2 regions of the Pontibacillus sp. ALD_SL1 genome follow, and region 1 is predicted to be linked to the other one. Evidence: a T-box and tRNA genes for the amino acid it is inferred to sense, from the RefSeq annotation. Region 1 holds a T-box; the other holds one or more tRNA genes.
The links. A T-box is a leader RNA that pairs with one kind of tRNA and senses whether it is charged. The one in region 1 lies ahead of trpS (tryptophan--tRNA ligase), so its partner is inferred to be a tRNA-Trp.
Positions count from the first base shown of each region.

Region 2: it has a tRNA-Trp gene. The T-box ahead of trpS (tryptophan--tRNA ligase) is inferred to sense a tRNA for this amino acid. The anticodon was not compared.

Region 1 covers NZ_CP062974.1:856,279-872,386, forward strand. The annotation lists gene fabF (beta-ketoacyl-ACP synthase II) at 1-44, shown strand, start outside; gene IMZ31_RS04355 (LCP family protein) at 100-1,149, opposite strand; gene IMZ31_RS04360 (YuzI family membrane protein) at 1,321-1,530, shown strand; gene IMZ31_RS04365 (YjbA family protein) at 1,616-2,368, shown strand; gene trpS (tryptophan--tRNA ligase) at 2,529-3,530, opposite strand; T-box leader at 3,595-3,809, opposite strand; gene IMZ31_RS04375 (DUF3899 domain-containing protein) at 3,859-4,203, opposite strand; gene IMZ31_RS04380 (putative glycoside hydrolase) at 4,431-5,645, shown strand; gene IMZ31_RS04385 (Lrp/AsnC family transcriptional regulator) at 6,025-6,492, shown strand; gene IMZ31_RS04390 (peptide ABC transporter substrate-binding protein) at 6,655-8,325, shown strand; gene IMZ31_RS04395 (ABC transporter permease) at 8,421-9,353, shown strand; gene IMZ31_RS04400 (ABC transporter permease) at 9,357-10,280, shown strand; gene IMZ31_RS04405 (ABC transporter ATP-binding protein) at 10,300-11,343, shown strand; gene IMZ31_RS04410 (ABC transporter ATP-binding protein) at 11,343-12,290, shown strand; gene IMZ31_RS04415 (GNAT family N-acetyltransferase) at 12,788-13,381, shown strand; gene spxA (transcriptional regulator SpxA) at 13,774-14,169, shown strand; gene IMZ31_RS04425 (TerC family protein) at 14,215-14,880, opposite strand; gene mecA (adaptor protein MecA) at 15,202-15,891, shown strand; gene cls (cardiolipin synthase) at 16,087-16,108, shown strand, end outside.
Region 2 covers NZ_CP062974.1:582,110-598,217, reverse strand. The annotation lists gene queG (tRNA epoxyqueuosine(34) reductase QueG) at 78-1,205, opposite strand; gene IMZ31_RS03055 (ABC-ATPase domain-containing protein) at 1,243-2,952, opposite strand; tRNA gene IMZ31_RS03050 (tRNA-Gly) at 3,104-3,177, opposite strand; gene argH (argininosuccinate lyase) at 3,380-4,765, opposite strand; gene IMZ31_RS03040 (argininosuccinate synthase) at 4,779-5,984, opposite strand; gene IMZ31_RS03035 (metal ABC transporter solute-binding protein, Zn/Mn family) at 6,342-7,259, shown strand; gene IMZ31_RS03030 (metal ABC transporter ATP-binding protein) at 7,338-8,087, shown strand; gene IMZ31_RS03025 (metal ABC transporter permease) at 8,091-8,960, shown strand; gene IMZ31_RS03020 (metal ABC transporter permease) at 8,957-9,850, shown strand; gene ilvD (dihydroxy-acid dehydratase) at 10,230-11,912, opposite strand; tRNA gene IMZ31_RS03010 (tRNA-Leu) at 12,288-12,369, opposite strand; tRNA gene IMZ31_RS03005 (tRNA-Cys) at 12,377-12,450, opposite strand; tRNA gene IMZ31_RS03000 (tRNA-Gly) at 12,460-12,534, opposite strand; tRNA gene IMZ31_RS02995 (tRNA-Gln) at 12,544-12,618, opposite strand; tRNA gene IMZ31_RS02990 (tRNA-His) at 12,626-12,701, opposite strand; tRNA gene IMZ31_RS02985 (tRNA-Trp) at 12,715-12,788, opposite strand; tRNA gene IMZ31_RS02980 (tRNA-Tyr) at 12,809-12,894, opposite strand; tRNA gene IMZ31_RS02975 (tRNA-Thr) at 12,910-12,982, opposite strand; tRNA gene IMZ31_RS02970 (tRNA-Phe) at 12,991-13,066, opposite strand; tRNA gene IMZ31_RS02965 (tRNA-Asp) at 13,113-13,189, opposite strand; tRNA gene IMZ31_RS02960 (tRNA-Met) at 13,262-13,338, opposite strand; tRNA gene IMZ31_RS02955 (tRNA-Val) at 13,411-13,486, opposite strand; tRNA gene IMZ31_RS02950 (tRNA-Glu) at 13,498-13,572, opposite strand; tRNA gene IMZ31_RS02945 (tRNA-Ser) at 13,586-13,677, opposite strand; tRNA gene IMZ31_RS02940 (tRNA-Asn) at 13,679-13,753, opposite strand; rRNA gene rrf (5S ribosomal RNA) at 13,804-13,919, opposite strand; rRNA gene IMZ31_RS02930 (23S ribosomal RNA) at 14,195-16,108, opposite strand, start outside.

The DNA.
Region 1 (16,108 bases):
GTGGCCATAACGCTACATTAATCTTTAAACAATACCAAGACTAATATAAAAGCCTGTCTCTCTATTTTAGAGAGACAGGCTTTTTGTATGCCTGAACCATTAAGATGGTTCTTCGTTATTATTCTTTTCAGCTGTCTGTGAGGAATCTTGTTCACTATTAAAGAATTCCTGAACAGTCTCGCGCGTCTGTTTTTCATTGTGACCTAATACTTTCGCGCCAGCTTGGGTCGTCATCGGATGCCATTCAGCTGGAATCCTTATGGTTTCAATGTTTTGAGGTGTATCAAGTAAGAATTTACGTCCGTAATTAAGAACCATTTCGTTTGTGGACATGCTCGTATTGACATATTGCGTGAGGGCTCCTACTGTTTTAGGAAGCTTTGTCACGCTTGTCATGGATACAAGCTCTTCTTTCAATGCGGAGATCACTTTCTGTTGACGTAATACTCGGTTGAAGTCACCTTTTGCATCATTTCTGAAGCGAGCATAGCCTAATAATTCTTCCCCATTTAACTTCTGTACACCTGGCTGGATATCAATGCTGACTGTGCCAGCGTTATCTTGATAATACAACCGTTTCTCGACATCTATTTCAACACCCTCCGGCGCTACGATGTCTACGATTTCCTTAAAACCATCGAAATTGACAACAGCATAATCGTCGATGTGTAACCCGAAGTTTTTTTCGATTGTTTCGGTTAGTAAGGCAATCCCGCCTTCTGAATAAGAGGCGTTGATGCGGTTATACCCCATGCCTGGGATTTCTACCCATAGGTCCCGCATAATGGAAGCAAGCTTCATTGTCCCTTTTTCGGTATCATATTGGGCGACCATAATCGTATCGGTACGAGCAGTATCCCCTTCTCCTCTTGAATCACTTCCAACAAGGAGAACATTTACTTTTTCATCTTCTTGTTTTTCTTCGCTGTTTTCGGGTTGATCACGTTCTTCGAATTCTTCTTTCGTCTTTTCAGTTTTATCTTTATCGAACCCACCTCCAGCTTCACTGCCAAGATCTTGCCCTGCAATGTACTGAGAAGTTGTGTAGGCAACCGTACTTAAGAAAAGTATAACAACGATGGAAGACAGAATTCTTCTTTTACGTTTTTTCTTTCTACGTCTTCTGATAATTCGACGAGTTTCTGCCATCCTCGTACCTCCTCTCCAAAAACCACTTATTTATTAATGTACTCTTTCTTTAATGTGAAGTAAAGAGCGTATTTTATGCCACAATATTCGACAGGACAAGCTGGTATGAGGGGGTAGGTGGGTGCATATATATAGTAGAAAATGATGGGGACGGGCTGTGGAGGCGATGAGATGGTACCGTTATTTTTGTTTTTAGTTGGCTTTGGATTTGCTGTATCTGGTGGTGTAACCATCATTGCATATTTGAATTTCTTACCCGCAGGATTTAGTTGGATGGATTATTTAATCTTCATTAAAGAGCGACCTGAATGTTACCTTTTACCCTTTGGCATTCTCTTCATCACGATTGCCGTTTATCTATTCCCACAAGATTCTTGTTAAATGTTGGTGTTTTTCGAATAAAACGGTGGTGCTTGGTTCATACTGATTTCTACAGAAGAAAACGTTAATAAAGTGAGGGTTTCGTATGCTATATCTACACGATGTATGGGTCAATTGGTTTGAAGGTGAAGAGAATGGGTATAACGTTTGTCCATTTCATGAATGGCGTAAAGAAGACGGAATCGAGCTCTTGGACCAGGTACCTCTGTTGTATGTACATCAAGCACTATACCACTACGTAGAAAACGACCTCCAAGACCTACCTAAAGACTTACTAGACGCGGTATATAAACGAGCGTACCTACGCAAAAACCAAGAACGAATTTCCGTAGAATATGCCTTCGTGGTGACAGACGGTTCATCAGTACTAGCTGTTGATACGATGGGGTATAACCTGCCTGTTCGTAAGAGTCGACTGATTCCACGTCAAGAACGCCTGGTCTATGACATGATTGATCAGCAAAAGCCAGAAACGTATAACTTCGCTTGTAATGACGATAAAGAATATCACATTCTTTCCCCGCATCCAGTAACAATGGTTGGGCTAACTCGGAAAGAACGTCAATTAAAGCAGCTGTTAATGATGGCACTTGATCAACTACAAACGACACAGAATTTATCTGAAGTTCGGTACTGGTTAACAGAATGGGACCCAGGTCAATACGGGGTCATGAATAACCTAAGCTTTGATCAGACTTGGCAGCTTCTATATAACGGCTTAAGTGAAGGATGGTCGAAGAATCATGAAGACCTTTGCCGTAAGCTCGTAAAAGGACAACCATTCTTTGAGAAGTTATGGGAACTAGAACAGAACCAAGAAGTGAATAAAGGCGTTTAATTAAAGTATCCGTTCCTACAAGTAGGAACGGATACTTTTTTGTGTATAGGAGGCGAACGGTCTGAAAGAGTCAACACAAGGCCAAAAAACAGTTCGTGTACTTCCATCGATCCTTTCAGCATAAAAATAGAGGGCCCATCAAGTGGAGCCCTCTTATATCTTATTTCTTCTTTTTGACTCTGCCTAATCCCATAGCTTTCTTCGCTTTACGAATCATCTTAGATGCTTCGTAATTAGCCTTGTCAGCACCGTGGTCCAGGATTTCGTCTAATTCATCTGATTCAATGAGTTCATAATAACGCGCTTGGATCGGCCGCATGCCTTCGATTACGGCATTTGCGCAACCTTGTTTAAAGTCGCCGTAGCCTTTTCCATCATATTTAGCTTCTAGAGCTTCAATACTTTCTCCGCTGAAACTTGAGTAAATGGTTAGAAGGTTTGAGATACCAGGTTTGTTCTCTTTGTCGTATTTAACGATTCCTTCTGAGTCTGTAACAGCACTTTTAATTTTCTTTTCCATTTGTTTCTCGGTATCAAGCATAGAGATAAACCCTTTTGTGTTTTCATCGGATTTACTCATTTTCTTCGTTGGATCTTGAAGAGACATGATACGAGCACCCACTTCTGAAATGCTGACTTCAGGAACCGTGAAGATATCGTTGTATTTATTGTTAAAGCGCTGAGCTAGGTTTCGTGTTAACTCAAGGTGTTGTTTTTGGTCTTCTCCTACAGGGACGATATCTGTTCCATATAGCAAGATGTCTGAAGCCATAAGTGGTGGGTACGTAAGGAGACCGGCAGATACCCCTTCACGGCTAGCTTTCTGAGATTTGTCTTTAAATTGAGTCATACGCTCAAGCTCACCAATGTAAGCAACGCACTGTAACATCCATCCTAGCTGCGTGTGTGCAGGCACTTCAGATTGGATAAATAAAGTGGACTTCTCCGGGGCAATGCCGACTGCAATGTATAGCGCTGCAAGGGATCGGATGTTTTCACGTAGCTTTAAGCGATCCTGCGGGACTGTAATCGCATGTTCATCGACGATACAAAAGTATGCATTATTTTCTTCCTGAAGTTCCGGGAAATGCTTTAAAGCACCCAGGTAGTTTCCAATAGTAAGTGTGCCGCTTGGCTGAATTCCTGAAAAGATTGTTTTCATCATTGTTCACCTCATCTAATTTTTTCTGACAATAAAAAAAGGTCCATTCGTCTACGTCTATTCACGTAGGGACGAATGAACCGTGGTGCCACCCTAATTATCTTAAAGAAATTCTTTAAGATCTCTTAACCTGTTATCGCCAAGGCTACGGTGTTTCATACTGGGGTTCTGAAACACAGCTCGAAAGTCCACTTCCAATTCAACGTGCTGTCTGCTCTCACCGTCACAGACTCTCTGTATGCAGAGGGAGAATCGTACTCTCTTTCTCATCGCTTCATATACATTGTGTAAGAATTATAGTTAAAAATCGTACGAAATGCAAGCTTCTTCATGAAAGTTGATAATAAACAGCTAAGGTAATAGCCATTGCAAGACCTAACATGGCTCCTTGAAACAAGAAGGACCGGATAAACATGGCCGAAGTAATCGATGGTGTTGGAGCGTTGTTTATAGAATGATTCACTTCCTTATTTCTTTTGAGAATACCATCAAATAATCGACCACGAACCACAATAAGGATCGTTGCTACTAAAATGTAAATAAAAGAAAGGTAGAACAATACATTAATGTAGTGAAAAAGGTCTTGCAAAGGGGAAAGGAGTAGCCATAGAACAAAGCTAAGTGAAACATTAAGAGCTAAGAAATTCCACTTGTTTCTTAGAAATGAAAGCATACCGTTCATCCTCTTCATAAGTTAGTCATAGTATAGCAGAAAGAAAAAGAATGGTGAATCTGTAATAATCAGGTTTCGTGACTTAAAAAAATGGGAAAATTTTCTTTGTTGTTACTTGAAATGGAGGGAAGTTTCATGACAAAAAAGGAAAAATTTAAAAAAGGCTCCCAAAAGATGCAAGTTCTCTTTTATAATAGAGATAACTACACATTTAGGAGTCGATGTTGATGGAGAACAAACAACTTAAGATTTTATTCCTCATTGGTATTCTCCTGCTCAGTTTTATTCCAGCTGCCAAGGCACATGCTGATGGCGAAGAGGAAAGCGGACAAAAAGCAAAGTTCCATACCGAGCGAGAAATGACCATGAAGACACTTGAATTGCCAGAAAGATTGCCACGTTTTGTATATGATTCAGGCTTAGATTTTACATACCCAGATGCTGTTCGCGGCATTTATGTAACAGGACCAAGTGCTGGTGGAGCTCGTTTTGATAAGCTAGTTAACTTAATTCAAACGACTGATTTAAACAGTATGGTAATCGATATTAAGGAGGATGCTGGTATTATTACGTATCAGCCAGAAGAAGGAACTCCTTATGAAGATGTGGGGACGAATTACATTGATGATCCTCGTAAACTCTTAGAAACATTAGAAGAAGAAGAGATTTATCCAATTGCACGTATTGTTGTTTTCAAAGATTCAAAGTTAGCTAAAAAGCGACCTGACTTATCCTTCACGGAAAATGGTCAGGTGTGGAAAAACGGAAAAGGGGAATCTTTCGTAAATCCATTTATGAAAGAAGTTTGGGATTATAACGTTGAGCTTGCGAAGAAAGCAGCTGAGATGGGCTTTCAGGAGATCCAGTTTGACTATGTACGTTTCCCAGAAGGATTTGAACGAAGAGATGATATCCTCTCTTATAATGAAGGAGACTATGCGGACCTAGAAGGAGACAATGTTCAAAAGCGTGTAACAGCAGTTACAGACTTTGTTGAATATGCACGTGAAGAATTGAGTGGATATGATGTTGATGTCTCCGTCGATATCTTCGGATATTCTGCTACAATTAAAGAAGCTCCTGGAATTGGTCAGAACTTCTCTAAGATTGCATCGAATGTTGATGTCATCTCATCTATGATCTATCCGTCTCACTGGACGTCTTACTTTGGTATTTCGTTCCCGGATAAAGAACCATATAAGTTAGTTTCAGAATATGCAAAAGTAGAAAATGAAGTATTAGGCAAACTTGAGGACCCACCAACTTCACGTCCTTGGATTCAAGACTTTGAAGCACCGTGGTTGTATAGCGGTCCTACCAAGCAATATGGTAAAGCGGAAGTAGAAGCACAAATCAGGGCCTTAAATGAAAACGGGATTAAAGAGTTCCTTCTATGGAACGCAGGTAATTCCTATACAGAAAATGTAGACTATACACCTTAAAAAGGTGAAGCGACCCAGTTCATAGCTGGGTCGCTTTTTTGTTCTTTATATAATAAATAAAATATTTTTCTTTCTTATATGACACATCATTAGACTATACACGTTATAAGTCGTTTTAAGTCTTGTGTTTTCTTGTCATGTATATGAAAAAGCTGATGAATAATGCTTAATTCGCATAATTTTTTGCGAATTTCGAAACCGCATTTTTCTACAATTTACGACAATGACAGCGCTTACAATAATTTTTAGAGAGACGAAAGGATCAAAAAATCTGTTGAAACTATCAGAAAAATGTGTGTATAATGAAAACAGTCAAATTTGTTAACAAATCGTAAACAAATTGTTAACTTCTTACGTAAATCGCAGGGGAATGATCGGATTGCTCAAACTAGACCAAACAGATTTGCGAATTTTGCAATCATTGCAAGCAGACGGCCGCAGACCATACACAGAGATTGCTAAACAATATGGTATTAGTGAAGGGAAAGTTCGCTTTCGCATTAACCGTATGATGGAAAGTGGAGTGTTTGAATTTGTAATCCACACGAATCCAAGTAAAATTGGTCTTCATGTACAAGCAATCATCGGGATCGTGACAAAGGTTGGTTACAGGGACAAAGTTGCAATGGAATTAGCAGATTGCAAAGAGGTGCGATTCGTCGGTGCCTTCGCTGGAAAGTACGAAATTATGATACAAGCCTATTTTCCTAGTAATGATAGGTTAATAGAATTCACAGATTTGTACTTATCAAAGGTGGATGGAATTGAAGCCACAGACGTGTTTCTTGAACTAAAAGACTATAAGGATTCGTTCTCTTACATAGACCTGGCAGACGAACACATTTAATTTTCTTGCAATTCAAATTGTCAGAAGATTTCTCATTATCGGGGGATTGTGAATGTGAGAAAACGTAGAAATTTAAGGAGGTGGTTCTTCAACTGCGGATCCGACCCAGCGGATCGAAAAATCTGGAATGAAATTTAAAACGCAATAGGGGGAGAAAAAATTATGAAGAAAAAGCTATTATTGTTTAGTATCTTGCTTGTCTTCTCAGTGATCCTTGCTGCATGTGGTGGCGATGATGACAGCGGTGAAGAAGGTACAAGCGACAACTCCGGTGACAACGGTGAATCAACAAGTGATAACGGCGGCGAAAGCTCCGCAGAGCAAGTATTTAAAGCGAACATTGCGAGTGAGCCATTCTCACTTAACCCAAGTTTAGCAAACGATGCGACTTCTTCATCTGTCCTACTTCAAACATTTGAAGGTTTAACTCGTATCGGACCTGAAGGTGAGCCACAAGAAGCAATGGCTTCTGAAATCGAAACTTCTGATGACCTTAAAACATACACATTCACAATTCGTGATGGTGCGAAATGGTCAAACGGAGACCCTGTAACGGCTCAGGACTTCGAATATGCTTGGAAATGGGCTCTTGATCCAAATAATAACTCTCAATATGCATACCAGCTTTACTATGTAAAGAACGCTGAAGCAGCGAACACTGGTGAAGGTAACCTAGAAGATGTTGGTGTTACTGCAGTTGATGAAAAAACTCTAAAAGTTGAGCTTGAAAACCCAACTCCATACTTCCTAGAGCTAACTGCTTTCTATACTTACTTCCCGGTAAACAGCAAAATTGCTGAAGAAAACCCTGAATGGTACGCAGATGCTGGTGAGAACTACGTATCTAACGGACCTTTCAAAATGACAGAGTGGAGTCACAACGACTCAATCACACTTGAGCCAAACGAAGAGTATTGGGACAAAGAAGCAGTTAAGTTAGACCGTATTGAATTCGCAATGATTAACGACTTCAATACAGAGCTAAACAGCTTTAAACAAGGTGAGTTTGACTGGGCTGGTTCTCCATTCGGTTCTCTACCAACAGAAGCAATTCCATCTCTTAAAGATGATGGTAGCCTAAACGTTGAACCAATTGCTGGTACTTACTGGTACAAGTTCCACACTGAGAAAGAACCATTCAACAATGCAAACATCCGTAAAGCATTTGCTTATTCAATTGACCGTAAAGGTATTGTAGAGAACATCACAAAAGCAGGTCAGGTTCCAGCGATGGCAGCTGTACCTCCGACAATGTTCTCTGATAACGAAGAAGGTTACTTCGATGCTGTTAACGTAGAAAAAGCGAAAGAACTTCTTCAAAAAGGTATGGATGAACTTGGTTACGATAGCGTAGAAGACATGCCTGCTGTTACACTTTCTTTCAATACAAGTGAATCTCACGCTAAAATCGCACAAGCGATTCAAGACATGTGGAAGAAGAACTTAGGTGTTGACGTTGAACTTAGTAACTCTGAGTGGGCAGTATACATTGACCAGCTTCACCAGGGTGACTACCAGATCGGCCGTATGGGTTGGTTAGGTGACTTTAACGATCCAATTAACTTCCTTGAGCTTTACAAAGAAAAAGGCGGTAACAACGATACTCGCTGGCACAGTGAAGAGTTCGCTTCTCTTCTAGAAGAGTCTCAAACAGAAACTGACTCTGAGAAACGTACAGAAATGCTTAAAGAAGCTGAAGGCATCCTAATGGATGAAATGCCAATCGCACCAATTTACTTCTACACAAATGCATGGGTTCAAGATGAGAACCTTAAAGATGTAGTTATGTCTGGTCTTGGTGATGTTCAGCTTAAATGGGCTCACTTCGAGTAATTTTTTGAAAGATTTGTAAGGTATATGAGGGTCTTCCTCATATACCTTCTCTTCTTCTTAGAGGTTTTATGTAATATTTTGGAGGTGTATCCAACGTGTTAAAGTATATCGGCAAGCGGCTCCTTTACATGGTGCTTACGCTATGGGTAATTGTTACAGTAACATTCTTCCTCATGAGGGCAGCGCCTGGTTCACCGTTTTCAGGTGAAAAGGAATTACCGCCAGCCATTCAAGCAAACTTAGAGGCATACTACGGACTGGATAAATCACTATTTATGCAGTATGTCGATTATCTTATTTCCGTTGTTAAATGGGATTTCGGTCCGTCTTTAAAGTATAAAGGACAGTCCGTTAATGATTTAATTAGTGAAGGCTTCCCAGTATCATTTGCGCTAGGTATGGAAGCTATTTTCTTAGCGCTTGCTTTAGGTGTTCTGTTAGGCGCTATTGCAGCTTTAAAACATAACAGATGGCAAGACTATACAGCAATGATTATTGCCGTGTTAGGTATCTCTGTACCAAGCTTTATTATGGCTTCTGCTTTACAATATGTTTTAGCTATTAAATGGAGTGTATTACCAGTTGCTCGTTGGGAATCTTTCGCACACACGATTTTACCAGCGCTTGCACTTGCTTCTACTCCGATGGCATTTATCGCTCGTTTAACCCGTTCAAGTATGTTAGAAGTATTGAGCAACGACTACATTAAGACTGCAAAATCGAAAGGATTAAATTCGACTGAGATTACAGTACGACATACGATTCGAAACGCCATGATGCCTGTTGTTTCATACATGGGACCATTAATCTCTGCGATCTTAACAGGAAGTTTCGTAATTGAGAAGATCTTCGGTATTCCGGGACTTGGAATGCACTTTGTAACTAGTATTACAAACCGTGACTACTCCGTAATTATGGGAGTTACTGTATTCTTTAGTGTGCTTTTACTAGTATCCATCCTTCTTGTCGATATTGCATACAGCTTAATTGATCCGCGCATCAAGTTAGCGGATAAGAAGGGAGAGTAATCGATGCAACAACAAAAGATACCCAAGGAACTCTTTGAGCAAGTTGGTGGAAATACTACTGATTCTGAAAGGATATCGCGCCCAAGCATTTCATTCTGGAAAGACGTTTGGATGCGATTTAAGAAAAATAAATTAGCGATGACTGGCATTGTGCTTCTTATTATGTTGGCTATTATGTCTCTTGTCGGACCACATTTAACTCCGTATGATTATCGTACAAATGATTTAATGAGTGCCAACCAGCCGCCGTCAGGTGAACACTGGTTTGGAACAGATGAACTTGGACGTGATGTGTTCACACGTATATGGAACGGTGCACAAATCTCCTTATTCATCGGGATAGCAGCAGCATTGATTGACTTGGCTATTGGTGTAATCTGGGGAGGACTTAGTGGTTATATCGGTGGACGTACAGATGAGTATATGATGCGTTTTGCAGATATTCTATGGGCGATTCCTTACCTACTAATGGTTATCTTATTAATGGTCGTATTTGAACCAGGTCTTGGTACAATGATTGCAGCTATGACAATTACAGGTTGGATTAACATGGCTCGTATTGTACGTGGACAAGTTCTCCAATTGAAGAGTCAAGAGTACGTTATGGCAGCTCAAACTCTAGGAGCTAACACATCTCGAATTATGGCTAAACATTTAATCCCGAACACAATGGGACCAATCTTGATTACCATGACACTAACAGTTCCAAACGCAATCTTTACAGAGGCGTTCTTGAGCTACCTTGGTCTTGGTGTGCCTCAGCCGCTAGCAAGTTGGGGAACGATGGCGAGTGAAGGTGTAGCAGCGCTTCAATATTATCCATGGCGTCTATTCTTCCCAGCCTTATTTATCAGTTTGACCATTTTTGCATTTAACGTTATTGGAGACGGTTTGCGTGATGCGCTAGATCCGCGACTTCGTAAGTAGAAGGAGTGAAAAATAATCAATGGAAAATATCCTAGAAGTAAACGACTTGAAAGTTTCATTTAATACGTTCGCAGGAGAAGTACAGGCGGTTCGCGGAGTGAACTTTCACGTAAAAAAAGGTGAGACGCTTGCAATCGTAGGTGAGTCGGGTTCTGGTAAGAGTGTAACGACTCAATCGATTATGCGTCTGATTCCGATGCCACCAGGAGAAATTAAAGGTGGGGAAATTTTGTTTGAAGGCACGGATCTCGTGCAAAAGTCTGACAGGCAAATGGAAAAGGTCCGTGGAAAAGATATTGCGATGATTTTCCAAGATCCCATGACTTCTCTTAACCCTACAATGAGAATCGGGCGTCAGATTATGGAAAGCATGATTAAGCACCGTAAAATTGCAAAGACCGATGCAAAAAAACGCGCGGTTGAACTTCTTGATCTTGTTGGCATCCCGAAGCCTGAACAACGTGTCGATCAATACCCCCATGAATTCTCAGGTGGTATGAGACAGCGTGCTATGATTGCTGTAGCTTTAGCTTCGGATCCTAAATTATTAATTGCGGACGAACCGACTACCGCTCTTGATGTAACCATTCAAGCTCAGATTTTAGAATTATTAAAAGATATTCAAAAGAAGACGAACACGTCGATTATCTTTATTACACACGACCTTGGAGTTGTGGCAAACGTAGCCGATCGTGTAGCCGTCATGTACGGTGGGAAGATTGTTGAAACAGGTTCTGTTGATGAAGTGTTCTACAACCCTCAACACCCTTATACATGGGGACTACTTGCTTCTATGCCAAGCTTAGACGCTGAAGAAGGAGAGCTTCAAGCGATTCCTGGTTCTCCACCTGATTTGACGAACCCTCCTAAAGGTGATGCATTTGCTGCTCGTAACAGCTATGCAATGAAGGTCGACTTTGAAATGGAACCACCAATGTTCAAAGTAAGTGATACGCACTATGCTGCAACGTGGCTTCTTCACGAAGATGCACCTAAAGTGGAACCGCCTGCAGTGGTACAAAAGCGTATTGAGCATTTTAAGGAAAAGGCTGGTGAACGTTAATGGCCAATAACCAAGAAGTATTAGTAGACATAAAAAATCTAAAACAACACTTCGGTAGAGGAGATCATAAGGTCAAAGCTGTAGATGGCCTGAACTTTCATATCTATCGCGGTGAAACATTTGGACTTGTAGGCGAATCTGGTTGTGGAAAGTCAACCACGGGAAGAACGATTATTCGCCTTTATGATGCTACAGATGGTGAAGTCATCTTCGACGGAGAGAACGTTCATGGTAAGAAATCAAAAGCTGACATGAAGAAGTTCAACCGTAAAATGCAGATGATCTTCCAGGACCCTTACGCATCGCTGAACCCACGAATGACTGTATCTGATATCATTGCAGAAGGAATTGATATCCACGGACTAACAAAGGATAAGAAAGAGCGTAAAGAGCGTGTTGTGGAACTTCTTGAAACGGTTGGTCTAAACCGTGAACACGCAAACCGTTATCCGCACGAGTTCTCTGGAGGACAGCGTCAACGTATCGGAATTGCCAGGGCCCTTGCCGTAGACCCTGACTTCATAATCGCCGATGAGCCAATCTCTGCACTTGACGTTTCGATTCAAGCCCAGGTTGTAAACTTGTTGAAAGAACTTCAAGAGGAAAAGAACTTGACGTATTTATTCATCGCACACGACTTATCGATGGTTAAATACATCAGTGACCGAATTGGAGTTATGTATTTCGGTAAGCTAGTAGAAGTAGCTAGCAGTGATGATTTATACCGAAATGCTTTCCACCCTTACACGAAGTCACTAATGTCTGCAATTCCTCACCCTGATCCAGATTATGAACGTAACCGTAAGCGTGTTACGTACGATGTAGAAGAGCATCGAAGAGAGATGGACGGGGAGGAACCAGAATGGCGTGAAGTAAGTCCTGACCACTGGGTTTCTTGTACTAAGAAAGAATTTGAAGCCTATAAACAACAACTTCAAACTCAATAATAGAAAAGCTCATCTTTTGAATAGATGGGCTTTTTCTCGTTTTTGTAACTTAGTACATTAAAGTGAAAAAGGATGCAAAAAAAGAAAATCGACATTCGAAAAGTAGACGAACATCGTTCAAACAGCTTTTTTCTTAATTGTGAGAAAATTTAATCATTTGAGCATTATGTTAGCACAAAATTCTATTAAAATAAAGCTAATCTTCTAACTTTTTGACTCTGTTATGTTGATTGTGGGTCGAATAGCTTTCGCACAAGCCTTTATGTATGGGGTGTATATTTCGATATGGTTTGGATTTAAACGTATTGGATGTAAATTATTGCTGCCTTTCCTAACAACAAACATCTCTACAGCCCTTTTGTGCATGATTACCAATTTGATGTTTCATAATAATCAGCGAAGGGTACTCAAATATCGTGGGGTATGACCAAGATAAATTTAACAAAATGGAGAATATTCGTTATAATAGAGAAGACTACAAAATAAGGAGTAGATCAATGAATTGGTATGAAAAGCTTAATAAGTATTTTCCTATCGAAGAAATGAAGTCTAGAGAACACATGGAGAGACTTTTGAAAGAACAAGGCGATGTCTACAAAAAGGACGAGAGTGACGAACATGTCCTCATGTATGCAGAGTTTGATTCTTTCATCTTTATTGATTATGTCTGGGTTTCTGCGAAAACGCGCGGGAAGGGAATTGGGCATAAATTAATTCAGAAACTGAAAGAAAAAGGTAAGCCGATCATCCTTGAGGTTGAACCGGTCGATTATGAAGATACTGACACCGAAAAACGCCTCCGCTTTTATCAAAAAGAAGGATTCGAACACGCAAAATCCATTGGTTATGCTCGTCGTTCCCTTGCGACAAATGAGTTAAACGAAATGGAAATCCTCTTCTGGTCCCCTGAGCACGAATCCGAAGCTTCCATTTACGAAAAAATGAGAGAAATGTATCAAAAAATCCACACGTACAAAGATAAAGAGCTGTATGGGAAGTCTTATCAGCCTGTCGATGAAGTGCTAACGCTTGATGAAGACCGAGATATGGACAACATTCTAAATGCTTTAAAAAAGCCTGAAAACGCTTAACTTTAAAATAAAGCAAGCAGAGAATGATTGAATCTGCTTGCTTTATTTTTATATGAGTAAGATGAATTCTTTTTTACAAGCTCCTGGTTTAGAAAGCAGATTCCTCTAACTTGGGTATAAAAAGCGTAATCCAAAAAAATACACTAACTTTAATTTTTTTGAAACTTTTCTGCTTCTAATACGTTTAATACTATTAAAGAGGTGGAATATCCCTAATAACAGAGGACATTGTATAAGTTTTGTGGAATTTAATAAACATTTATATATAGCATCTATCCAATTTAAAACATCTATAGTATACTTAATCTAGATACTTATTTAAACTAATTTTAATTTAATAAACGATTAAAAGTACTTTTTTCGTAATAAATCTATTGAGGAGTGAAGCTTGTATGGTAACACTTTATACTTCTCCAAGCTGTACATCATGTCGTAAAGCGAAAGCATGGTTAGAGGAGCATGAAATCCCGTTTCAAGAACGTAACATTTTCTCAGAACCTTTGACAATTGATGAGATTAAAGAAGTTTTACGAATGACAGAAGATGGCACGGATGAAATTATCTCAACTCGCTCTAAGGTTTTCCAAAAAATGAATGTGGATCTGGATCAGCTTCCAATGAAAGAGCTGTTTGATATGATTGCAGAGCATCCCGGATTACTTAGAAGACCTATTATTGTAGATGAGAAACGTCTCCAAGTTGGATACAATGAAGATGAAATCCGTCGTTTCCTTCCAAGAAAAGTACGTACATTTCAATTACAAGAAGCTCAGCGCTTAGTCAATTAAACAAAAACCTGCAGTCCTCATAAAAAGGAATGCAGGTTTATTTTTTTATGATGAACGTTCTTTCAGGAGGTTGTACCAAACCCCAGTAGCCATAACGATTGCAATGGTAAGGGGAGGTATAATCCAGTGAAGGAGTGGGAAGCCGCTGTAGAAGTATTGTAACGTTGCTTCACCCAATATCATTTCTGCAGCTGTATAGGCAAGTACAGCTGCCCCTATGTATATAAGTAAAGGGAATCTTTCCATCAGGGCAAGAATCAATTTACTTCCCCAAATAATAATGGGGACTGAAATAAGCAAGCCAAATACAACTAGGTATACTTCTCCTCTGGCAGCTCCGGCTATTGCTAACACATTATCAAATCCCATTACGAGATCAGCGAATACAATGGTTTTGACAGCTGCCATAAGACTTGTGTGAGCTTGAATTTCAGGGCCATCTTCCTGCTCTGTGACTAGGGTCATAGCGATGTAAACAAGTAGGACACCACCGACAAATTGTAGGAATGGGATCTGTAGCAGGAAGACAGCTATTCCTGTCATGATAATCCTTAGTCCTACAGCAAGGCCTGTACCAAGTAAGATCGCTTTGTTGCGCTGGCTAGTAGGTAAATTCCGGCTTGCAAGGGCAATGACAATAGCGTTATCCCCTCCAAGAACCAAGTCAATTCCAACGATAATAAGAATAGATTGAATGATCTCAAAATCCACAAAAAAACCTCCCACTTCTAGTGACAAAGCTGCCCAAATAAGCTACAATGTTTAATTAACTAACCCTCTACTATTACTTATATGTACAACCATGGGAGATCATGATTACGGATCTCGTCTAGGTCATTCGTTTGTTTTTAATTTTATGAGCAATTCTGTTTTCAATTAGCAGGGTAGTATCATAAAATGGTATTAAACGTAGCAAAAGCACATCAAATGATTGAGAATAGTCATATGAGGGTAAGGTAAAGTAATAGCAATATTGAAAGGGTGAAGTTTTCCCTTCCACCTTTAACTAATCAACAGAAGGGAGCGAGTTCCATGGAAATCGAACGCATTAATGAAAACACAGTAAAGTTCTATGTTTCCTACATTGATATTGAAGATCGAGGTTTTGACCGCGAAGAGATTTGGTACAATAGAGATAGAAGTGAACAGCTCTTCTGGCAAATGATGGACGAAGTAAACGATGAAGCAGACTTTAATATAGACGGTCCGTTGTGGATTCAAGTACAGGCCATGGATAAAGGGCTAGAAATTGTTGTAACGAAAGCTCAAGTATCAAAAGATGGTCACAAACTTGAATTGCCAACAGAGGACGGTAAGACATTAGATATGCCTGTCGATGAGAAGCTTGAATCACTTCTTGATCAAGAAGTAAACGCTAATCAAGAAGGGGACCAGGATGGCGAAGACGAAGCAGTGGAGTCCGACAATTTATCATTTGTTATTGGCTTCCGTGACTTTGAAGATGTCATCCAGTTAAGTCATTACTTCTTGAATGAACAATATGTAGAAGATCAGTTGTATCACTTTGATGGATCTTATTATCTATACGTTCAATTTGCGGATGGGCAGTTAAGTGACGAATCTCAAGAAAATATTTTGAGTCAACTACTAGAGTTTGGCCATGAATCGCCACTTACTGTTCATCGCTTAGAAGAATACGGTAAAACGATCTTCAGTGAAAATGCACTAGAGCATATTAGTAGTTACTTTCCGGCGAAGTAAACAATGAGCGGCACCTTTTATAAGGAGCCGCTCTTTTATACGTTATACAGCATTCTTTTGGATGAAGGTTTGCTATTAAGTAAAAAATATAAGGAAGACCTTCATTTTATGTACATATAATTGAAACAAGTGAAGAAGAACCTTCGTATATAAAAGGGCAAAAGGGATTTCAGTTGGAGAAAGGAATCGAAGCTTATGTTCAAACGGATTCAGGTTC
Region 2 (16,108 bases), 270 kb from region 1:
ATTCAGGGAATGTAAAAGTGTTTTTCAGCCATTTTTATAAAAATAGACTTACTAATTTTAGGAGAATTTGTCGAAGATTATAATAAAGCCAACCCTTTATCCATCTCTCCGACTACTTCGTCATCTGTTTCTTTCGCTTTTGCTTCGTGTATTGCAGTATATGCAGAAGGGTTCCCAATTTTACCTAACGCCCAGGCGGCTGTCCCACGTATCACAGGTCTTGGGTCTTGGTTCATTAAACGGATAAGTTCATCCTGAGCTGTTTCATCTTTGTAGTGTGCAAGTGCCAAAATCGCATTTCGCTGAATTGGTTTCTTCCCACGCCAGGAACCAGACATCTGTCCATACGTTTCTTTAAATTCACGGTTCGAAATGGATAGAAGAGGCTTTAAGCTTGGCTTTACTCTCTCTGGATCTGGTTGAAACTCAGCATGAATTAAATTGTGCTTCTTTCGATTCTTCGGGCATACTGTCTGACACGTGTCACACCCATATAATCTGTTTCCTATTACACTACGATATTCGTCAGGAAGAAACCCTTTTGTTTGGGTAAGGAAAGCAATACACTTCTGTGCATTCAATTGTCCACCTTCAATAAGAGCTCCCGTCGGACAAGCATCTACGCATATGTTGCAGTCTCCACATGAATCTTCAACAGGCTCATCAGGAGGGAATGCGATATTGGTTAGCATCTCTCCAAGGTAAACATAAGACCCGTATTCTTCCGTAATTAAATTTGTGTTCTTACCAGTAAATCCAATACCAGCTCGCTCTGCAACAGCACGGTCAGACAGTTCCCCAGTATCGACCATAGACCGACCATAAAAATCTGATACACGTCCTTGCAAATATTCGCCTAACTTATTCAAACGGTCACGAAGCACATCGTGATAGTCTTGTCCCCAAGAGGCACGGCAAAATAATCCGCGACGATCATCTTTCGTACTACGTGGTGCATCCTTAAGCTTTGATGGGTAGGCAAGAGCAATCGAGATAATGGACTTAGCTTCTGGAACTAACCGATTCGGCTCTGTACGTTCCTCAATGCTCCCCTTTTCAAAACCAGATTGATAACCCAAATCTTGTTGGGTACGTAAGCGTTCTTTTAGCTCCGTAAACACATCTGGTGTTGTAAAACCAATCTTATCAATCCCAATCACTTTAGCATAAGCCTTTACGTCTTCTTTCAACTCATGAATATTCATCTTCATCCCCTCCCTTCCTGTATAATCTTGATTTAGTTTATGAAAACTGGTCTACTTTACTCGTTCTTAAACGATTCAGCGTAGCTGCAATCTCATGTCGTCTTGGTCTTGCCAAGTCGCCTGGGTGTTGATCTTTAAAGCCTGTAAATGAAGCGAGACCCTTTTGGTCAAGTTGGTCTTCTATCGCATCTAGCAGTTCTTTAAAACTACGCTGTTCCTTCAGCCAGTTTCTTTGCTCTAAATGGTGAAGAACCTCCGCAATCATCCGTGTTTGAGAACCACTAACAAGCTGCTCCACATAGTGTAGAGAGATTTCAGAACGCCCCATTAAAATCAGTGTACGACCCTTTGCCTGTACTTTCGACTTTTTCCCTTTTCGACTATCTAAACTACCTGGAAGGAAATGACGGTTTGGCATCGACTTGAACTGATTGACTGCTTCTTCATCACGATGGAACGGATACTTCTCAGCAATCGCTTTTGCTTGATCCGTTACGTTATAAGGAAGATATTGATCTAGCATAATAACATCGTCAACCGCATCAAAGTAGTCACCTGAGCCTCCCATAACAAGGATGGTTGATACGCTTAATTGATCACGCAATTGCTTAATCTGATCAATAAATGGTGTAATTGGCTCCTTATCTTTTGCAACAAGCTCCTGCATACGCGCATCTCGAATCATAAAGTTCGTTGCACTTGTGTCCTCATCGATGAGTAAAGAAGATGCTCCTGCTTCAATGGCTTCCATGACGTTCGCTGCCTGTGATGTACTACCACTTGCGTTTTCTGTAGAAAAGCGAATCGTATCTTCGCCGTGAGGTAAGTGGTTAATAAATGGTGATATGTTAACGCTCGTAACCTGGCGTCCATCTTCTGCACGGACCTTAACAGCATCAGGATCTGTTAAAACATATTCACGACCGTCTCCTATAATATGAGGATACACCCCACGCTCGATCGCTTTCAATAGTGTACTTTTTCCGTGGTAACCGCCACCAACTATGAGAACAATTCCCTTGTTCAGAGCCATACCTGTAATTGGTTCATCTCGATGAGGGATTGTAAAGGAAACTCTGTTGGCTTCCGGACTTTGAAATGGAACAGCACGTTTCATAGGCTTGTTGCTTATACCGCTCTCACGAGGAAGAATAGAATCGTCTGCGACAAATGAGATCCATCCCTTTTCCTTCATCTTCGCGCGGATTGCGTCATGCTGATCTGCTAGTTGACAAACAGCTTCGAAATCATTTTCCCGCATCTTAAACAAAGATGTTTTCATAATTGAAGGAATCACCTGGAGAAATAATTTCTCGGCTTCTTTGCCATTGATGCGACGACCGTTCGCCGGAAGTCCAATGGATAAACAGATCTCAGTCTGTTTTTCATTGATCGACACGGCTGTTCGTTCTAGGATTTCCTGCCCTGGAGCATCAATCGAAATCGCTCCACTCTTTCCAGACCCTTTGACGACTGTACGATCTTGATGAATCGCTCTGCCAACATGACGAGCGACCAGGTCTTCTATATACGTCAATCGAGTCGACGTTTCCATCCACTCGTTCGCTATTTTATATTGATTTGATGGTACAACTATCCGAATTTTAGATGGTGCTGCAAACGGATCACCCTGAACATAGTCTATCGCAAGCGAGTAAGATTGAAATCCATAACTCCCTTGAATATCCTTATAACCTTTATAACTTTTTCCATCAATTTGTCTCAATTTTTGCTGTAGGTCCTTCATCCAAATGGCACCCTTTCTTTATTGGTTCTTGTTGTTATGATAAAGGGCAAAGAATCCCTTATAACCAATGTAACCTTTTTGGACAATATAAAAACGCAATGCTTCGTTTCCACACCTTTAAACGAAACACTGCGTTGGCAACATAAAATTATGGAGCGGGTGATGGGAATCGAACCCACGACATCAGCTTGGAAGGCTGAGGTTTTACCACTAAACTACACCCGCATTTCACCAAATGCATAAATTATTTATACTATGACTGTAATGTTAATTATGTGCTTGAATCAGCTACAGAAATTATCTTAACAAACCCTTAACAATAGGGCAATAGAAATTTAAAAAAATTGTCGAAAACCGTAACATTTATGCGAAGTTGGAATTCTTTGAATCTTTCTTATAGTGTATACAAAAAGAGCAACTATTAAACCTAATAGTTGCTCTTTAATAGAGATTTCGCATGATTTAGTTGTTTTTTCACCTGATTTGGAGCTGTTCCACCTAAGCTATCACGTGCTGCTACAACGTTCTCAGGACGCAAGAAATCATAAATATCCGCTTCTATATAAGAAGAATACGATTGATATTCTTCAAAACTGACTTCTAATAGGTTTTTCTTCTTCTGGATCGCCGTTAGCACGATTTTCCCGGTTACTTCGTGTGCCTTTCGAAAGGCCATTCCCTTCGTAACCAAGTAATCAGCAAGGTCGGTTGCATTCGAGTAATCCTGTTTCACTGACTCATACATATGCTCACTTCTAACCGTCATACTTTCAATCATTGGCGCAAGCACCGACAAACTCTTCTCAAGGGTTTCCACCGTATCAAACATGCCTTCCTTATCTTCTTGCATATCTTTATTATAAGTGAGTGGCAACCCTTTTAGCGTTGTTAACAGCCCCATTAAGTGTCCATATACGCGCCCTGTTTTCCCTCTTAAAAGTTCCGGCATATCTGGATTCTTTTTCTGTGGCATCATACTTGATCCTGTACAGAAAGTATCATCAAATTCGACAAACTTAAACTCCTCACTCGACCAAATGATCATCTCTTCACTAAGACGAGATATGTGCATCATGAGCATCGAAGCATTGCTTAAAAATTCAACTATGAAGTCCCTATCACTTACAGCATCCATACTATTCGGATAAACTTCATCGAAGCCAAGGAGCTCTGCTGTAAACGTTCTGTCAATCGGAAATGTCGTGCCTGCGATGGCTCCTGCACCGAGGGGGGAAACATCAATCCGCTTCAAACTATCCTCAAGTCGTCCTGTGTCCCGATGAAACATCCAGAAGTAAGCTAACAGATGATGGGCGAACGAAATGGGCTGTGCACGCTGGAGGTGAGTATAGCCAGGAACAATCGTATCAATGTGTGCTTCTGCTTTGTCACATAAAACATATTGTACATCTTTTAAAAGTCCCATGATGCTTTTAACCTTCTTCTTAAGGTATAAATGCATATCCGTAGCAACCTGGTCATTACGACTACGTGCCGTATGAAGTTTCCCCGCCAGATCTCCTACTTCTTCATGAAGCAACATTTCCACATTCATATGGATATCTTCATATTGAGCTGAAAACGTCGCTTCCCCCGATGTTACTTTTTCATGAACCCTCTTTAGCCCTTTTGTAAGCTTTTGAGCTTCATCTTCTTCTACAATGCCGCAACGAGCCAGCATAGCTACATGCGCTATACTGCCTTCTATATCCTCATCTAATAGAGCCTGGTCAAAAGAGATGGAAGCGTTCATTTCCTCTACGAGTTGATTAGGACTAGCGGTAAAACGTCCTCCCCATACTTTTGATGACATATTCTCCCCTCCTTTATACCTTTACTTTAGTCTTTTGCTTTTTAGCGTATACTTTAGAAGGCAGTCCCCACAGTTTTATAAAACCAACAGCTGCATCGTGATCAAAGGCATCCCCTTTTGAATACGTCGCTAATTCTTCATCATATAAACTCACATCTGCTCTAGTACCTAAAACAGTCGCTTGCCCTTTAAAGCACTTCACCTTAACTTCTCCAGTCACATTGACCTGTGTCTCTTCATGAAAGGCAAGGAGAGCTTCACGTAGTGGGGAATACCATAATCCCTCATAAATAAGCTCTGAAAGTTGCTGCTCCGCTTGTGGTTTAAACTTAGCTACATCTCTCGTATGAGTAAGATGCTCTAATTCTTTATGAGCCTGAATTAACATCATCGCTGCCGGGCACTCGTATACTTCGCGTGATTTAATGCCCACAAGGCGATTCTCAACATGGTCAATACGCCCAATCCCATGTTCGCCACCAAGAACATTTAACTTTTCAATTATATCCACAAGGGACATAGATTTGCCGTTTAATGCGACAGGCTTCCCTTTCTCAAAAGAAATAAAGATCGTCTCTGGCTCATCTGGAGTAAGATGAATCGGTGCTGTCCATTCATAGGCTGCTTCTGGTGCCTCCTGCCATGGATCTTCAAGAACTCCTGCTTCACAAGCGCGCCCCCAAATGTTTGCGTCAATCGAGAACGGATTCTCATCTGTAATCGGTATGTTAATCCCTTTTTCTTTTGCATAAGCAATCTCTTCATCACGAGTCATTTTCCACTCCCGAACAGGTGCAATGACTTCAAGATCGGGATCTAACCCTTGAATCGCTACTTCAAACCGCACCTGATCATTTCCTTTTCCGGTACAACCATGCGCTACAGCGACCGCTCCTTCCTGGTGAGCTACTTCAACGAGTTTTTTAGCAATCAACGGACGAGACAGCGCTGAAGATAAAGGATACTTTCCTTCATATAAAGCATTTGCTTTTAGTGCTGGCAATAGAAAATCTTCTGCTAGTTCTTCTTTAGCATCAATCATGATGGCTTTCACCGCTCCAACATCTAATGCTTTCTGACGAACCGATTCCATATCTTTACCTTCACCAACACTCAATCCCAGTGCAATGACATCATAACCGTACTTTTCTTGAAGCCATTTAACAGAAACGGAAGTATCTAAACCTCCGGAATAAGCTAATACACACGTTTTACCCATATTAATAATCTCCTTTCCTGCTCCCATGTTCTATAGTATGTATGATTATAACTCTTTTAGTATACTTATTCAACAATTGTGTATAAAACGATTGATAGAAGCGGTTTTTATTCATTTAAACGTATAAAAAACCAATTATGTATTTATTTCACGCACAACTGTTGACATTTCTTTCGGTTATCTATATATTTTGCACTAAGGAAACTTTTATTGTATCGGTTAAATTTTATAAAAACACGCACACTTTTCATCTAAGCTCATATCTTTATAGAGCTAAAGAAAAGTCATTTTTTTAATTATTTTTTTGCGTAAAGGAAACTTTTATTAACATGTACAAAAAGGGAGGACAAAAGAAACATGAAAAAGTTTATTACAATCGCATTACTATCCATTGTTGCTTTAGTAGGGTGTAATTCTGAAACAGGCACAGAAGAAGAAGGAAACGTTAAGGTTGTCACCACTATCGCTCAAATTGGAGATATCGCTGAAAACGTTGGCGGTGAACATGTTGAAGTGAAGAGTCTAATGGGACCAGGAACAGACCCTCATACCTACAAAGCCACAACAAGTGATATTGAAAACTTACAAAAAGCAGATGTGATTTTTTATAACGGACACCACCTCGAAGGACAAATGAATGATGTGTTTGCGAAAATGCGCTCTGAAAAACCAACTCACGCTGTAGCTGAAGCGATTCCTGAAGATATGCTAGATGCTGACCCAGAAAATCCTGATATTCCTGACCCTCACGTCTGGTTTGACATTAACTTATGGAAGTACGCTGTAGATGAAGTTACAAAAGGTTTAAGCGATTTAGATCCTGAGAACAAAGAATACTATGAACAACAAGCCGAAAACTATAAACAAAAATTAGACGAAACGCATACTTATGCTAAAGAACAAATTTCTCAAATTCCAGAAGAAAGCCGCGTCCTTGTCACAGCACACGACGCTTTCCATTACTTCGGCAAAGCATATGGATTAGAGGTAATGGGACTTCAAGGGTTGAGTACAGAGTCTGAATACGGATTAAAAGATGTCCAACGTATTATAGATACGGTCTCAGAACGCAATATTAAAGCCGTATTTGTTGAGAGTAGTGTAAACGAACGGTCCATTAACGCTGTAGTTGAAGGCGCAAAAGCTGAAGGGCACCAACTGAAGATCGGCGGAGAGTTATATTCTGATGCAATGGGTCCAGCGGATACGGAAGAAGGAACGTATATTGGAATGTTTAAACACAATATTGATACAATCGTTAATGCATTGAAGTAATTAGAGACTAGAGGGGATTAAGTCCCCTCTTCATTGTTTTACGAAAGAACAGGAGTCAAATAGAAAGGAGTTTCTTATATGAAAGCTATTGAAATTCAGAATCTGGCTGTTACCTATGAACGACAACCCGTCCTTGAAAATGTGAATTTCACAATACCAGAAGGAACGCTTACAGGAATCATTGGTCCTAACGGAGCTGGAAAATCCACTTTAATTAAATCAATCCTTCACCTAATCCCTCGTTTATCTGGGGATGTTGTTGTTTATGGGAAACCGTATAAAAAACAACGAAATTTAATTGGCTATGTACCTCAAAGAAGTGAAGTGGATTGGGATTTCCCAACCAACGCGCTAGACGTTGTCCTAATGGGACGCTATGGACATATAGGCTGGATTCGTCGTCCGAATAAGAAGGAAATTCAATTCGCCTATGAGTGTCTTGAAAAAGTCGGTATGAAAGAATTTGCAAATAGACAAATTAGTCAGCTCTCAGGAGGACAACAACAACGCGTCTTCCTCGCTCGCGCATTAGCACAAGATGCTCAAATCTACTTCATGGATGAACCATTCGCAGGAGTAGACGCTGCAACGGAGAAAGCGATTATGAAATTATTGCAAGAATGGCGTGAACAAGGTAAAACGGTGCTTGTCGTACACCATGATTTACAAACGGTAAAAGACTACTTTGACCACTGTCTATTGCTAAATAAAACACCTGTAGACTATGGGCCAACTGAAAGTGTCTTTACACTTGATAATTTAGAACGGACTTATGGAGGAGCCATTTCCTTTTTAGGCAACAGTCCTATACTCACTCAAGGAGGGTAACCCATGAATGAATTACTAAGCCTTTTAACCAACCCAAACACCCAATGGGTTTTAGCAGGTTCCTCCTTACTCGGTTTTGCCAGCGGATTAATCGGTAGCTTCGTACTACTCAAAAAACAAAGTCTAATCGGAGACGCTATGGCTCACGCTACATTGCCAGGCGTCTGCTTAGCATTTCTCTTATTTGGTGTTAAGTCGATCCCTCTCTTTTTAATAGGGGCTGCGACAACAGGGTTAATTGCGACATACTGTATTCAAGCTATCGTTAAACACTCTAGAATTAAAACGGATGCGTCAATCGGCGTAGTGTTATCTGTCTTTTTCGGTCTTGGGATCATGCTCCTAACTTATATTACGAAACATGCAAAAGGAAACCAGAGCGGTCTAGAGGACTTCATCTTTGGCCAGGCGGCTGCAATGGTTAAGAGCGATATACAAGTCATTGCAGTTGGGTCCCTTTTAATCATTATTCTTTCATCACTATTTTTCAAAGAATTTAAGATTTCAATATTTGACCCTAACTATGCTCGAGGTATCGGTTTACCAGTCAGCGTCTTTAATTTTGTTCTAATGGCTCTCGTCGTAGGCGTAGTGGTTGTCGGAATACAAATGGTAGGTGTAGTCCTTATTGCAGCACTTCTAATCACCCCTCCCCTCGCTGCCCGCTATTGGACAGATCAACTTGGGAGGATGGGTGTAATCGCAGGTGTATTTGGGGCCATCTCTGGTGTAACCGGCACACTAATAAGTACAGCAGGAGAAGGACTTCCAACAGGCCCACTCATTGTCTTGTGTGCCTCATTAATCTTTGTCCTTTCCCTTCTATTTGGAGCTAGTAAAGGAATCATTGTAAAGGCGGTGAGACAAACATGACGTACAGTTTATGGATTATCATTACAGGAGTATTAGTTGGCGTTACATGCGGTATGACAGGAGCCCTTCTCGTTCTTAGGAAAATGTCGATGCTTGCAGATGCAATCAGTCACACCGTTCTTCTTGGAATTGTAGGAGCTTTTCTTGTGACGCACTCTTTAAACGGGGTACCTATGCTTGTTGGAGCTGCTACTGTGGGAATACTCACAGCTTTAATGGTGCAACTACTAGACTCAAGTGGGGTTCAGTCAGATGCGGCAATTGGAGTTGTTTTCACCTCCCTTTTTGCTCTAGGTGTCGTACTCATATCCTTTATAGGAGATAGTGTCCACCTCGATGTTGAGCATGCTCTAATGGGAGAGATTGCTTTTGTTCCATGGGATACATGGACATGGAACGGCATGAACCTAGGACCAACAGCAGTCTGGCTCTTAGGATTTGTTTTTATCTTAAACCTAACCATTATACTACTCTTTTATAAAGAGTTTAAAATTAGCACATTTGATCCTCAGTTGGCCATATCAATCGGTGTTCCTGTAGTAGCGATCCATTACGTATTAATGTCGATGGTTTCGTTCTCTACAGTTGCTTCCTTCGATAGTGTAGGAGCTATTCTAGTTGTAGCGATGTTAATCGTTCCAGGTGCTACTTCTTATCTTCTAACGGATTCTTTTGGTGGTATGATTGCTTTAAGTGCCCTAATTGGCGCACTATCATCCTTGCTCGGTTATACATTCGCTCTATTCGTAGATGTGTCCATCTCAGGAGCCATGGCAACAGCCACAGGCCTTCTCTTTACCCTAGCCTTCTTCCTTAGTCCAAAACACGGCATGCTCGCTAAATGGTATAGAAGAAAGCAAATGCAAAAGCAACAACAACTAAACGCGTAAGAGTATACTACTTTAGCTTCCTACTCGGTTAGTAAAATAATATGCTATAGCAATATGAACAACTTAATAAACAAACAGAAACGTTCAGAATTACTTCTGAGCGTTTTATTTATTCCTTTATGAAGATCTCATTAGTGTAAGGATGTAGATTGATTATTCTCCCTGTTGGACATTTTCAGCCCATTTTCAGATCATGGCGTTATTTACGTCGTTTGCCCTTCTTAGGGAATAGGGTTGATCTTGATGTATGAAAAGATCTACTTCCTCATAGGGTTCTTCGAATAGCATTTTGGCCTAAAAAATTTTTTTAATTTTCTTTGGTTAAAGTTTAGGATAAAAAAACTCCAGTTTCTGAAAACTGGAGTTTTTCAATATGAGTTTAATTTTTGTAATCTGTTACAGCACCTTTGGAAGAGCATGATACATTATGAGCATATTTGCCCAAAATCCCCTTCTTGTAAAGAGGCGGTGCTTCCCAATGCTTACGACGACTTTCTAGTACTTGTTCTGTTACATCCATGGATATTTCTTTTTTGTTTGAATCTATTGTGACAAGATCCCCTTCTTCTAATAGAGATATTGGTCCTCCGACTTGAGCTTCAGGTGCGATATGACCCACCACGAGTCCATGGGTTCCTCCAGAGAATCTACCATCTGTTAATAAGGCGACCTTTTCCCCTAAGCCTTTCCCAACCAATAGAGCGGAGATTGATAACATTTCAGGCATACCAGGCCCGCCTTTAGGACCAACATATCGTATAACTAATACGTCGCCTTCTTGTATTGAATTATTCAGAATAGCTTCCGTAGCTTCCTTTTCAGTATTAAATACACGAGCTGGTCCAGTATGACGCGCAACCTTAACACCGGATACTTTAGCTACTGCACCACTTGGAGCTAAGTTACCTTTCAAGGTGATCAAAGGTCCATCTTCTCGCTTAGGATGACTAAATGACGTTATAATATCTTGTCCTTCTTCTAAGGTTGGCGCTTCTTCTAAATTCTCTGCAACTGTCTTTCCTGAAACAGTTAAACAGTGTCCGTGTAGATAGCCATTGTCATAAAGAAGCTTCATAACTGCCTGTACTCCTCCAACTTTATGCAGGTCTTGCATCACATATTTGCCGCTCGGTTTCAAATCAGCAATATGTGGTGTTTTTTCTTGAATTCGATTAAAGTCTTCCATAGTTAAATCCACTTCAATGGCATGAGCCATAGAAAGCAAATGAAGTATCGCATTTGTAGAACCACCAAGTGCCATAACGACTGTAATCGCATTTTCAAAAGCCTCTTTAGTCATGATATCTTTCGGGTAAATATTATGCTCGAGTAAGTATCTCACAGCTTCTCCAGCCGACTCACAATCTTTTGCTTTATGGTCAGATTCCGCAGGATTTGAGGAGCTTCCAGGTAAACTCATCCCCATAGCTTCAACAGCAGATGCCATCGTATTTGCAGTGTACATACCACCACACGCTCCTGCACCAGGACATGCACTACACTCAATTGCGTTTAGTTCATTTTCATCTATGTCACCCTGGTTATATTTTCCGACTCCTTCAAAGACAGAAACAATATCAACATCTTTCCCTTTATGAGACCCGGGAGCAATTGTGCCTCCATAAACAAAAACAGATGGCACCTCAGCATTTGCAATAGCAATCATACAGCCTGGAATATTTTTATCACAGGCTCCGATTGCAACTAATCCATCCAAGTTCTGAGCTCCTACTACCGTTTCGATAGAGTCAGCGATCACATCTCTACTTGGTAATGAATAACGCATTCCCTGTGTTCCCATAGAGATACCATCCGATACAGTAATAGTATTAAAGATTAAGGGTAACCCTCCTGCTTCTTGGGCACCTTTCTTTGCACGGATGGCTAAATCATCTAGGTGTATATTACATGGAGTCACTTCACTCCATGTACTTGCAATACCAATCATCGGCTTTTTAAAGTCATCATCTGTAACACCAACAGCACGAAGCATGGCACGGTTCGGTGCTCTCATTGCACTTTCACTAAACACTTTACTATTTATTCGTAAATCTTTTGTCATTCAAAATCCCACCTTTTCTTTCGCATAATTATAGGACTCTTTACTTTAATCTTCAATGATTTTTTCTGAAAAATTTTTTTATTTAGAAAATAATTAATATGTGATTAAAGCAATTTATGTATAGAGTAAATGCAAGGTAGGGGGCGACAGGAGAAAAAATTACCTTCTAGCCATTTTGTTGTGTGTATTAATAGAGTCTTTCTACTAAAATAAAAAATCCCCGTTAACATAACGGAGATTAGAGAAATTTATAAATAATTCTGTGCCTATGAGTCCTAAACAAATAAAACAGTATTTTCTAACTCAAACTTATTAATTAGACATAAAAAAAATCGCTTTCGTTAGCGATTTCCATTGCAATGTTAAGTTTTACGATACCGGTGGTCGGGCTCGAACCGACACTCCGTGAGGAACACGATTTTGAGTCGTGCGCGTCTGCCAATTCCGCCACACCGGCATATGAATGGAGGCGGCAACCGGATTCGAACCGATGGTAAAGGAGTTGCAGTCCTCTGCCTTACCACTTGGCTATGCCGCCAAATAAAAATGGAGCGGAAGACGGGATTCGAACCCGCGACCCCCACCTTGGCAAGGTGGTGTTCTACCACTGAACTACTTCCGCGAAAACTCTTGGCTGGCCCAGCTGGATTCGAACCAGCGCATGACGGTACCAAAAACCGTTGCCTTACCGCTTGGCTATGGGCCAATATTTATGGGGCGAATGATGGGGATCGAACCCACGAATGCCGGAGCCACAATCCGGTGCGTTAACCACTTCGCCACATCCGCCATAAAATGAAATTGGCAGGGGTAGTAGGAATCGAACCCACATCGGCGGTTTTGGAGACCGCTGTTCTACCGTTGAACTATACCCCTACTTACTGTAGTAATTATAATGGTGGAGGGGGCAGGACTCGAACCTGCGAACCCAGAGGGAGCGGATTTACAGTCCGCCGCGTTTGGCCAACTTCGCTACCCCTCCACGTTTTTTAAAGTATGCAGGCCAGAGGACTTGAACCCCCAACCTACTGATTACAAGTCAGTTGCTCTACCAATTGAGCTAGGCCTGCACAAAACATGGTGGCTCGGGACGGAATCGAACCGCCGACACACGGATTTTCAGTCCGTTGCTCTACCGACTGAGCTACCGAGCCAGTCTTATGTACTTTACAGTAACAAGAATTTATTTAATTGAAAAAGTGGCGGTCCGGACGGGACTCGAACCCGCGACCTCCTGCGTGACAGGCAGGCATTCTAACCAACTGAACTACCGGACCATTGGTTGCACCTAAAGGTACACAATCATTTGTAATTCGAAGAAGTCTTTTCGACGTAGTACAAATTTAAATTGGTTGCGGGGACAGGATTTGAACCTGCGACCTTCGGGTTATGAGCCCGACGAGCTACCAGACTGCTCCACCCCGCGATAATGTTGAATACTTAATGCATATTCAATTATATGATGTTTGCAATGATCTTGTGCATTGCATTTTTAAAATGGTGGAGGATGGCGGGCTCGAACCACCGACCCCCTGCTTGTAAGGCAGGTGCTCTCCCAGCTGAGCTAATCCTCCATAATATTAAGTGGTGACCCGTACGGGATTCGAACCCGTGTTACCGCCGTGAAAGGGCGGTGTCTTAACCACTTGACCAACGGGCCAGTGAAAAGTTAGTGGCGGAGAGCGAGGGATTCGAACCCTCGAGACCCGTGTTTGGGCCTACACGATTTCCAATCGTGCTCCTTCGGCCACTCGGACAGCTCTCCATGGCTCCAACGGCAGGATTCGAACCTGCGACCGATCGGTTAACAGCCGATAGCTCTACCACTGAGCTACGTTGGAATCATGTCAAAAGACCGTTTGCCTTTTGATCAAAGTCAATAAAGTGACTTGCCTGGCGGCGTCCTACTCTTGCGGGGGTGAAACCCCGACTACCATCGGCGCTGAAGAGCTTAACTTCTGTGTTCGGCATGGAAACAGGTGTGACCTCTTCGCCAAAACCGCCAGACTCTTTATTGATTTTCTCTCTCGTTTTTTCAACGACAAGTTATATTTTATCTTGTTTCGAAAGAAAAGTCAAGAGGTATTTTAGATTTTTTCTAAGTACCTTCAAAACTAGATAAGAATTATGACATCGTGCCTGATCACGTGTTTGCGCTTGAACTGACTTCCAGCTCCAACTCCCAGACCCTAGCGTATAAGTCATCTTTTCTACAAAGGCTAATCGCCTTTTCCGAAAATCTGTCTTATCCGTACGGGTCTAAGCGGTCGTTTGCGCTTTAGATAGATAAGCCCTCGATTTATTAGTATCGGTCAGCTGCACGTGTCACCACGCTTCCACCTCCGACCTATCAACCTTGTCGTCTACAAGGAATCTTACTCACTCGAAGTGATGGGAAATCTCATCTTGAAGTGGGCTTCATGCTTAGATGCTTTCAGCACTTATCCCTTCCGCACGTAGCTACCCAGCTGTGCTCCTGGCGGAACAACTGGTGCACCAGCGGTGCGTCCATCCCGGTCCTCTCGTACTAAGGACAGCTCTCCTCAAATTTCCAACGCCCACGACGGATAGGGACCGAACTGTCTCACGACGTTCTGAACCCAGCTCGCGTACCGCTTTAATGGGCGAACAGCCCAACCCTTGGGACCGACTACAGCCCCAGGATGCGATGAGCCGACATCGAGGTGCCAAACCTCCCCGTCGATGTGGACTCTTGGGGGAGATAAGCCTGTTATCCCCGGGGTAGCTTTTATCCGTTGAGCGACGGCCCTTCCATGCGGCACCGCCGGATCACTAAGCCCGACTTTCGTCCCTGCTCGACTTGTAGGTCTCGCAGTCAAGCTCCCTTGTGCCTTTGCACTCTGCGAATGATTTCCAACCATTCTGAGGGAACCTTTGGGCGCCTCCGTTACTTTTTGGGAGGCGACCGCCCCAGTCAAACTGCCCACCTGACACTGTCTCCGGACCGGATCACGGTCCTGGGTTAGAATGTCAATACAGCCAGGGTGGTATCCCACGGATGCCTCCACCGAAGCTAGCGCTCCGGTATCGACGGCTCCCACCTATCCTGTACAAGCTGTACCAACATTCAATATCAGGCTACAGTAAAGCTCCACGGGGTCTTTCCGTCCTGTCGCGGGTAATGCGCATCTTCACGCATAGTATAATTTCACCGGGTCTCTTGTTGAGACAGTGCCCAATTCGTTGCACCTTTCGTGCGGGTCGGAACTTACCCGACAAGGAATTTCGCTACCTTAGGACCGTTATAGTTACGGCCGCCGTTTACTGGGGCTTCGGTTCAAAGCTTCGCATAAGCTAACTCATCCCCTTAACCTTCCAGCACCGGGCAGGTGTCAGCCCCTATACTTCACCTTTCGGTTTCGCAGAGACCTGTGTTTTTGCTAAACAGTCGATTGGGCCTTTTCACTGCGGCTCCTCCTATGAAGGAGCACCCCTTCTCCCGAAGTTACGGGGTCATTTTGCCGAGTTCCTTAACAAGAGTTCTCCCGATCACCTTAGGATACTCTCCTCGTCTACCTGTGTCGGTTTGCGGTACGGGCACCTCTTTCCTCATTAGAGGCTTTTCTTGGCAGTGTGAAATCAGGAACTTCGGTACTATAGTTCCCTCCCCATCACAGCTTGTGATTGATGCACGGATTTGCCTATGCATCTCACTCACTGCTTGGCCGCTCACATCCAGTGGAGCGGATTCCCTATCCTACTGCGTCCCCCCGTCATTCAAACGGAAAGGAGGTGGTACAGGAATATCAACCTGTTATCCATCGCCTACGCCTTTCGGCCTCGGCTTAGGTCCCGACTAACCCTGAGCGGACGAGCCTTCCTCAGGAAACCTTAGACTTACGGTGGAAGAGATTCTCACTCTTCTTTCGCTACTCATACCGGCATTCTCACTTCTAAGCGCTCCACCAGTCCTTACGGTCTGACTTCACAGCACTTAGAACGCTCTCCTACCATTGTTCGTAAGAACAATCCACAGCTTCGGTGTTATGTTTAGCCCCGGTACATTTTCGGCGCAGAGTCACTCGACCAGTGAGCTATTACGCACTCTTTAAATGATGGCTGCTTCTAAGCCAACATCCTGGTTGTCTGAGCAACTCCACATCCTTTTCCACTTAACATAAACTTAGGGACCTTAGCTGGTGGTCTGGGCTGTTCCCCTCTCGACTACGGACCTT